3 linked regions of the Prochlorococcus marinus str. MIT 9313 genome follow. The protein of the gene in region 2 interacts with the protein of the main gene of each other region in a pairwise test. Links are inferred from orthologs where the notes say so. Each region holds a gene or a part of one and is shown on either strand. Other genes may lie near its edges.

What was found.
Region 1: the proteins of ftsZ (region 2) and AKG35_RS00710 interact in binary tests that used the Escherichia coli proteins (3 or more experiments, as listed by UniProt). The link is inferred for Prochlorococcus marinus str. MIT 9313 from one-to-one orthologs.
Region 3: the proteins of ftsZ (region 2) and rlmN interact in binary tests that used the Escherichia coli proteins (3 or more experiments, as listed by UniProt). The link is inferred for Prochlorococcus marinus str. MIT 9313 from one-to-one orthologs.

Annotation. Positions count from the first base shown.
Region 1 is NC_005071.1:160,600-163,515, reverse strand. What follows is about bases 5-2,765. They hold AKG35_RS00710 (rod shape-determining protein), read right to left. Parts: upstream 2,031-2,765; coding sequence 978-2,030; downstream 5-977. Other genes in these bases: AKG35_RS00700 (DedA family protein), read right to left, coding at 2,571-2,765; AKG35_RS00705 (single-stranded DNA-binding protein), read left to right, coding at 2,174-2,560; mreC (rod shape-determining protein MreC), read right to left, coding at 230-973; AKG35_RS00720 (hypothetical protein), read right to left, coding at 5-230. Outside these bases: more of AKG35_RS00720, read right to left, coding at 1-4; more of AKG35_RS00700, read right to left, coding at 2,766-2,916. UniProt on the Escherichia coli protein: Forms membrane-associated dynamic filaments that are essential for cell shape determination. Acts by regulating cell wall synthesis and cell elongation, and thus cell shape.
Region 2 is NC_005071.1:364,319-367,421, forward strand. Bases 129-3,076 are described here. They hold ftsZ (cell division protein FtsZ), read right to left. Parts: upstream 2,184-3,076; coding sequence 1,074-2,183; downstream 129-1,073. Other genes in these bases: panB (3-methyl-2-oxobutanoate hydroxymethyltransferase), read right to left, coding at 129-919; AKG35_RS01710 (cell division protein FtsQ/DivIB), read right to left, coding at 2,372-3,076. Outside these bases: more of panB, read right to left, coding at 101-128; more of AKG35_RS01710, read right to left, coding at 3,077-3,103. UniProt on the Escherichia coli protein: Essential cell division protein that forms a contractile ring structure (Z ring) at the future cell division site. The regulation of the ring assembly controls the timing and the location of cell division.
Region 3 is NC_005071.1:1,584,781-1,587,759, reverse strand. The notes cover bases 47-2,870. They hold rlmN (23S rRNA (adenine(2503)-C(2))-methyltransferase RlmN), read left to right. Parts: upstream 47-835; coding sequence 836-1,906; downstream 1,907-2,870. Other genes in these bases: AKG35_RS08005 (sodium:solute symporter family protein), read left to right, coding at 1,949-2,870; AKG35_RS08015 (high light inducible protein), read left to right, coding at 687-839; AKG35_RS08020 (DNA-directed RNA polymerase subunit beta'), read left to right, coding at 47-628. In the rest of the region: more of AKG35_RS08020, read left to right, coding at 1-46; more of AKG35_RS08005, read left to right, coding at 2,871-2,979.

The sequences.
Region 1 (2,916 bases), 200 kb from region 2 along the record:
GGCAGTTGACTCGCACCACCAAGGTTAAGGCCATCCAATACCAAGCCAAGACAAAGGCCAGCAGTGAGTCCAGAGACAGGTCCATCAACAAGGGCCCAAGGCAACAACCACAACACCGCCCAGCACGGACCCACCCCAGAAAGACTCACCCAGGTCGGTGAAGCGAGGGTCAGCCAAGGCACGAAGAGGCTTGAAGCCAAGCAAATCGGTTGCTGATGAAGGCGCGCCATCAGCGAATCTGCACCTGCACCCAATCGATGGCTTCTGGTGCAGCGATTAACTGCACAGCTGCACGAGGAGCCGGAACTGCGCGGTCATCCACTTTCTGAATCACCCCTACAGGCAGGCTGGCGGGCAACAATGTGCTGGCAGGCGAGATGCTGACAAGATCACCTGGCACTGCATAGGGATTCTTATCGAGAAACTCCAACTGAGGCCTACTCGTACCCACACCAACCAAGAGTCCATGACGCTTGGTTCGCGGTATCCAAACTCCAACCCGACTACCTGGCGCAGTGAGCAGTTGAACACGTGCAGTGGCAGGGGTGACACTTTGAATTCTCCCCAGTAATCCTCCTGGCCCCATCACAGCATCACCCTGAGCAATGCCATGCAATCGCCCCTTGCCCAGTTCCAGTTGCTGCCACCACCCCTTCGGGGTACGGGAAATCACAGCCGCGGAAATGCGCCCAGATCCTGAGGCCTGACCAAGAGCAAGCAACCCGCGAAGTCGTTGATTGTCCTGCTCAAGCAACCGAAGTTTGCTCTGCTGCTCGAGCTGAATACCAGACTGGATCCATTCTCGCTGGGCTGATCCAGGCCAAAACGGCCGACTAAGAAGGGCATAAGCATCGGCAAAACCGGCGCCTTTACTCCAACGCACCAAACCAAGCGCTGCCACTAACAACAGCCAAGGCAAACCTCCACGCCAACGCCTCCAACGGAAAGATGCCTGCCAAGGGGAAACCCCCATCGATTCAGGCCGTCATTGAAGAGCGAGTGAATTCCGGAGTATCAAGCACCCTGCGAAGTCGCTTGTAATCCTCGAGGACCTGACCACAACCATTGACCACACACAACAAGGGATCCTCTGCAACATGAGTAAAGATGCCTGTCTCATGGCTAATTAAATCGCTTATCCCGCGCACCAAGGCTCCTCCACCCGCAAGCATGATGCCACGGTCAACAATGTCAGCAGCTAATTCTGGTGGTGTGCGCTCAAGGGTCCGCTTCACGGCCTCCACAATCACGTTGAGGGGTTCTGCTATCGCCTCCCGCAAGTCTCCAGCCTGCAAATTGATCGAACGTGGCAGACCGGAGAGCAGATGCAGACCACGCACATCCATGGCCTGCTGATCAAACTCGTGATTGGGGAAAGCCGAGCCAATGCGGATCTTGATCTCCTCGGCCGTGCGCTCGCCGACGACAAGGTTGTGAACCTTCTTCAAATAAACCCCAATGGCATCACTAATTTCATCACCGGCCACTCGAACCGACTCACTCAACACAGTTCCTCCCAAGCTGAGCACCGCCACCTCGGTTGTGCCTCCTCCTATATCAACGATCATCGTTCCAATCGGCTCAGTAACAGGAAGACCAGCTCCAATGGCGGCTGCAACAGGCTCATCAATCAGATGAACTTCCCGAGCTCCTGCCATGCCTGCCTCCCGGACGGCACGCCGTTCGACACCGGTCACTCCACTCGGGATACCCACCACCAAGCGAGGAGCGACAATGCCTCGACCTTCATTACCCTTCTGAATAAAGGTCTTCAGCATCTGCTCAGCTGCATCGAAATCGGCGATCACGCCATCGCGCAGTGGACGCACGGCACGAATATTGCCAGGGGTGCGGCCAAGCATCAACTTGGCATCGTCACCCACCGCCAGAGGCACACCGTTCTCCAAGTCCAGGGCTACGACAGAAGGCTCCTGAAGCACAATCCCTTTGCCTGAAACGTAAATCAGGGTATTGGCAGTACCAAGATCAATGCCGATGTCGCGTGACAATTGAAAGCGACGAAAAAACACAAGCGCTGGACTCAAGTCGGCGAATCATAGGTGGCGTAGCCAATGCAGCTTGTTACACCCAGCGATGAGGGTGGAACTCCTTATAAGCAGCCACTTAAACCGTGGCGCATCATTGACCAAACTCAAACAAATAGGTTTCATTCATGAGCGTAAATTCCGTCACACTCGTCGGCCGAGCAGGCCGTGATCCAGAAGTTCGCTACTTCGAATCGGGAACGGTTGTCGCCAACCTCACCATGGCCGTGAACCGTCGCAGTCGCGACGATGAACCAGACTGGTTCAACCTAGAGATCTGGGGCAAACAGGCTCAAGTCGCCGCGGATTATGTCAAAAAAGGATCTCTGCTGGGTATCATCGGTAGCTTCAAACTGGACCGCTGGACCGATCGCAACACCGGAGAAGAGCGAACCAAGCCTGTTGTGCGGGTGGACCGTCTAGAGCTTCTAGGTTCAAAACGTGATGCAGAAGCGAGCAACTTTGGCGGAGGGGGATTTGGGGACGGCCCAAGTGAAGAGGAAGTCCCCTTTTAAGACTCATTGATCAATGAGTGTGATGACGCCTGCGCCAAATGCGCAGGCCCAGCCACACCACGGCAGCCAACACCGCAATAACCAGGGCCCCCTTTACAACCTTGGAGACAGGATCTATCCACAACTCCACATTGCTGTAACCCTCCCCAAGCCCCAACCCAGCCAGGGTGAGTAGCAAAGTCCAAATCAGGCTGCCTGCTGTTGTCCAGATCAGGAAAGGTGCGAAAGGCATCAATTCAATGCCTGCAGGCACAGAGATCAAGGTACGAATGCCAGGCACTAGCCGTCCCCAAAACACCAACGCCGTGCCATAACGATTAAACCAACGACGGCTGCGCGCAAGTTCTGCCGGACTG
Region 2 (3,103 bases):
TTGCCGTCGTTGCAGGTGCGCTGGCAGGCGGCGTTGGATCGGGGCTGGTTAGAGCTGCATGGACGACGTTGGCAGCTCAGTGACCCCGAGGGGATGGCCATCAGCAATCAGGTTCTGGTGGAGATGTTGTTGTGGTGGCAGTCTTTGCCTGCTGATGCAGTTGCTTCACCCAACCTTGAAGGGCTTCTACGCACAGCTGGCGACCTTGGATCAATGGTTGACTGAAGGGGGGTTGGCTGGGAGTCAGTCCCAACAGGTCAGCGGTGACCCTTACCTGTCCATCGCAATCTTCGCCAGCGCCGATACCGATCACGGGGATGGTGAGTTGTTGACTCAGGCAACGAGCGATGGAACTCGGCACATGTTCGACCACCAGGGCGAAACAGCCCGCTTGCTCAAGTTGTTTTGCTTGTTGCAGCATTTGCGCTTGGCTGCGAGGGTCCTCCGCCTGACGGCGGTAGCCGAGCTGATGTACTGCTTGTGGAGTGAGGCCCAAATGCCCCATGACTGGGATCCCCATGCGCACCAGACGCTCAATGACTGCTAGGACCTCTGGCTCTGCTCCTTCTAGCTTCACGGCGGCTGCACAGGAGTGCTTGAGCAGGCTTCCAGCTGCAGCTACAGCCTTGTCTTCTCCGCATTGGTAGCTCAGGAATGGGAGGTCGCAGACGACGAGGGGCTGTTGTGGCAGAGGGCGAGTGAAACCCCTCCCCACCGCTTTGGTGTGGTGGAGCATCTGCTCCACTGTCACAGGCAGGGTGGTTGCATGGCACAGTGCCACCATCGCTAGGGAGTCTCCTACTAGAACCACATCGGCTCCAGCGGCCTCAACCAAGGCCGCACTTATGCCATCCCAGGCTGTGAGGATGCTGATCGCTCGCCCGTCCTGCTTGAGTTGAGTTAATTCGCTGGGGCGCATCTGCTTCTCCAGGCCCTCGAGGGTCCATTGCTAGCATCGTGTTGACTCGGACCCATGCGGCCGCGACGCCTAAATCTGGTCAGGACCGGAAGGGAGCAGCCACACGGGATGCTCGTGACAGGCGTGGACTCCGGGTCACCCACATGGATGAAGGTTAGATCTCGTTATCGTTGCGAGGTTGACGCTTGCGCAGAAATTCTGGAATTCGTGCGCCCGATTCGTTGGCTTCAGGCTGGCTATAGATCGATTGAGAGGCAATCTTGTTGATTGAGCGTTCGCTCCGGTAAGGCTGGTTGCCTTCAAAGCCTGTGGCGATCACGGTGACGTGAACTTCACCTTCGAGTTTCTCGTCTACAACAGCTCCAACAATGATGTTGGCTTCTGGATCGACCACGTCGTAGATCACTTCCGATGCGGAGGTCATGTCCTCAAGGGTCATGTCGCGACCGCCGCTGATGTTGATGACGCAACCTTTGGCTCCGTCGATGCGGGCCGCTTCCAGTAGCGGACTGCTGATGGCAGCCTGGGCTGCTTCTATCGCCCTGGAACGTCCTGAACCTTCACCAATCCCTAGCAGGGCCGTGCCGGCTTCGGTCATCACCGAACGCACGTCGGCGAAGTCCACATTGACAAGGCCAGGGCAGGTGATGATGTCACTGATACCTTTAACACCCATACGCAGGATGTCATCTGCACTTCGGAAGGCTTCTTGAAGCGGAGCTTCGGAGATGACGTCTTTAATGCGGTCGTTGGGGATCACAATCAAGGTATCCACATGATCGGCCAGGCGGCCAATGCCTTCAGCGGCCTGTCGCATGCGACGACGTCCCTCAAAGCTAAAGGGTTTGGTGACGATGCCCACAGTGAGCGCACCGCTTTCCTTGGCAACTTCGGCAACCACTGGAGCGGCACCAGTGCCGGTTCCGCCACCCATGCCAACGGCGATGAAGACGAGATCGACTCCTTGCAGAGCTTGTTGCAGTTCTGCTCGAGATTCCTCCGCCGCCTTCTGGCCGATGCTGGGATTACCGCCAGCTCCTAACCCTCTCGTAAGGGTCTGACCCAGCTGCACGCGGTTACTGGCTGCAGACTGAAGCAGGGCCTGAGCGTCCGTATTCATGACCCGATAGTTCACACCATCGAGGTCACTGAGAATCATGCGGTTGACGGCATTGCTGCCGCCTCCGCCGACGCCAATTACTTCAATGCGAGCTGATTGGCTGGGAAGGATCCCTGCGGTCTCCATGGAGGTGGACATGGACATGTTTTTGATCGCCATCTCCATTGTCGATGTCGAACCATTGAGGTGTTGATGCATTATGTCTGTGTGGGAGCTTTTCGCTGAAAGTTTCAACACAGTTGATTTTTTGCGCCATCTCTGTAACGGACATTTGGCGATTTCAGGTCATCTGTCATTGCTTTTGCTTGGCATGCCTTGCAGGACGATTGACCTCACTTAGAAGGTTGGGGCATTTGCAGTTCCGGTTTGGAGGGATCGCTCATGTCGATTGTTGTGCCTGTTTTATGGCGAAAACTTGACGGCAGGGTTTTGCTCAATTGGGCCACAGTTTCTAGTTGCTCCTTCAGCAGGGTGCTATTGCTGCCTAGCTGAATCAGGCCAAGGGTCTTGGTTTGCAGGCTGAGCTCTCCATCAGGAGCCACGAGGATTCGCTCTAGGGGGCTACCAAGCTGATTTCGTTGCTCCAGTACCTGGGAAATGGCTTGCCGTTTGCTGGCCGTCCAGCCTTCTACAGTCAAGTTTGTAGAGGGACGCTCGCCTTGTTTTGCCACGTTGAGTGGTATCCACATCGCAGTGCTGTCGACCATGCCCTGCTCTTGGCCATAGGCGCGTTTTCGTAGTGCATAAGCAACGGGTTTTCGTTCTTGAAGAGCCACATCTATTCCTGGAGGGAGTAGGCGCCTTTGCACGACGACCGAGTTGAGCGGCAGTTTGCGCAGCAGGGTCTGCTCTAGTTCTTTGGGATTGAAACCAAGAAGTGGCTGGGGGAAGTGGAGCGCACCGGCCTTGATCACGGTGTTTGTTTGGATGTTGCGGCTGCCTTGCACATGGATTTGCTTGGCGTTGTTGAGGCTCCATCCTTGGCTGAGTAGTACCCATCCCAGGCCTGCTGCAATAGAGATGAATGTCAACATTCGCCAGAGGTAGATCAGTTGCTCTCGGCG
Region 3 (2,979 bases), 1.2 Mb from region 2 along the record:
GATTGAGGATGCTGGTGATACCACTTTGCTGCCAGGGGAGTTGATCGAATTGCGTCAGGTGGAGGACACCAATCAGGCTATGGCGATCACTGGTGGAGCCCCTTCTGAGTTCACACCTGTTCTGCTGGGAATTACGAAGGCGTCTCTGAACACCGACAGCTTCATCTCGGCGGCTTCTTTCCAAGAGACCACACGAGTGCTCACTGAAGCCGCAATCGAGGGTAAGAGCGATTGGCTACGTGGTCTCAAAGAGAATGTGATCATCGGTCGGTTGATTCCCGCCGGCACTGGCTTCAGTGGCTTCCAGGAAGAGTTGCGAGCCGAGGCGGGGCCTCATCCGGACATCCTCGCCGAGGACCCTGCTGGCTATCGCCGAATGCAGAACTTGCGTCCGGATTACACCGTGGACATGCCTGCAGCTCCTGCGGCCAGTTCGACTGCTGTGTTGGCTGACCCCAGTGACGCTGATTTGGAGGCCACACGCAGTCGTCATGGGATCGATCCAGCGGCTAGCAACTTCGCTGCTTTTGTTCGTCCTACTGGTGAGAATGAACTCGAGGAGGAACAGCTGCCAGATCCATCCGCTCTCGAGGGTCTTCAGCAGGAGGGGCTGCTCACTGAGGAGTGAGCAGCCCCTCCTGAATGTTCGTTTCTGCTTTGTAAACGCTTGATTGAGGCCTTCATCCATGCTTGAGCCCACCATCATTCCGCAACGGCGAAAGCCTCGTTATGGCTTTCACAGCCATAACGAGAAGCTCAATGGACGTATGGCGATGCTTGGCTTTATTGCCTTAATGGTGGTGGAGGCAACACTCGGGCATGGTTTGTTGATCTGGTGAGTTCTACCCATCTGCCTGGCGGCAATCAGGCGTTACTGGGTTGTAGTGCTACTGAACTAGAGGGCTGGGCTGTGGCAGAAGGCCAGCCAGCCTTCCGGGGCCGTCAGTTGCATGAATGGCTCTATGCCAAGGGAGCCAGAAGTTTTGAGGCGATCACAGTGTTGCCAAAGTCATGGCGCCTCTCGTTGCAACAGCGAGGCATCACGATTGGGCGGTTGTTGGAGGTGAACCGGGCTGTTGCGGTGGATGACACGACCAAGTTGCTGCTGGCAACGGTTGATGGCGAAACCATTGAGAGTGTAGGCATCCCAACCCAGCAACGTCTCACAGTGTGCTTATCCAGTCAGGTGGGCTGTCCAATGGCTTGTCGCTTCTGTGCTAGCGGGAAGGGAGGGCTGCAACGATCGCTGGCCACACATGAGATTGTTGATCAGGTGTTGAGCTTGCGCGAGGCGATGGATCGCCGTCCTTCCCACGTTGTCTTCATGGGTATGGGTGAGCCTTTGCTCAACATTGAAGCGGTCTTGGCGGCGATTCGTTGCCTGAATATTGATCTAGGTATTGCTCAGCGTCGTATCACTGTGAGCACCGTGGGTGTCCCCCATACGCTGCCCCATCTGGCAGAGCTGGCGATGAAACGTCTAGGTCGCGCCCAGTTCACCCTGGCCGTGAGTCTGCATGCCCCCAATCAAGAGTTGCGTGAACGTTTGATACCTACCGCTTGCGCTTACCCCTTCGAGACTCTGCTTCAAGACTGTCGCCATTATTTGGCAGTGACTGGTCGACGGGTGACTTTTGAGTACATCCTGCTTGGAGCACTTAATGATCAGCCTCAGCATGCAGAAGAACTAGCGGATCGGGTTAGGGGCTTCCAGAGTCATGTGAATCTGATTGCCTACAACCCCATCGACGATGAGGGTTTTCAACGTCCTAATCCAGAGACGATTGAGGCCTTTCGGCGTGTATTGGAGCAGCGTGGGGTGGCAGTGAGTTTGCGTGCAAGTCGAGGGCTGGATCAGAATGCCGCCTGTGGTCAGCTCCGCCGCCAGCACGCTGCCACCGGCTGAGATGGACTAGCTGAGTCACACTGCGATCAACCGCCTAAGGATATGGCTGCCATTGATTGGATGATCCTCGTTGGTTATCTCGCCATCACTCTCGTGATTGGACTTTGGTTGTCTCGTCGCAATCGAAGTGAGGATGATTACTTTGTTGCGGGACGTCGACTCAGTGGTTGGTTGGCTGGGGCTTCGATGGCCGCAACGACATTTTCGATTGATACCCCTCTTTATGTAGCCGGTCTGGTTGGCACACGAGGATTGGCCGGCAATTGGGAATGGTGGAGCTTCGGCCTGGCGCATGTCGCCATGGCAGTTGTCTTTGCTCCGCTCTGGCGACGGAGTGGGGTGCTGACCGATGCTGCATTCACCGAGCTGCGTTATGGCGGAGCGCCTGCTGCCTGGCTGCGTGGGATTAAAGCATTTTTGCTCGCACTGCCGGTGAATTGCATCGGTATCGGCTATGCCTTCCTGGCCATGCGCAAGGTCGTAGAAGCCCTGGGCATCGTGTCTGGCAGCCCTGTGGAAGTGCTTGGCGGCACCCCTGACACTGTTGTGCTGTTGGCAGTCGTGGCTGTGATGGTGCTTGTTTACACCGTTGCTGGGGGCCTCTGGGCTGTCGTGATCACCGATTTCGTGCAGTTGCTGTTGGCTCTTTTGGGAGCGGTTGCGGTGGCGTGGGCCGCCGTTCATGCAGCCGGAGGGATGGACGCCATGCTCGATCAACTGAGGGGGTTAGAGCGACCTGAACTGCTGGCGATTGTGCCTTGGCAATGGAATGGTGATGGCTTTGATTGGATTGGTGGCGCCGAGATCAGTGTGGCCACATTCCTGTCTTATCTCACTGTCCAATGGTGGAGTTTCCGTCGCAGTGACGGTGGTGGTGAGTTCATTCAGCGAATGTTGGCCACGCGGGACGAGCGTCAGGCTCAACTGGCTGGCTGGGTGTTTCTGGTGGTCAACTATCTGGTGCGCAGTTGGTTGTGGGTTTTGGTTGCTCTTGCCGCTTTAGTGCTCTTGCCAGCTCAGGCCGACTGGGAACTCAGTTACCCAACCTTGGCTGTGACCTACCTACCGCCAGT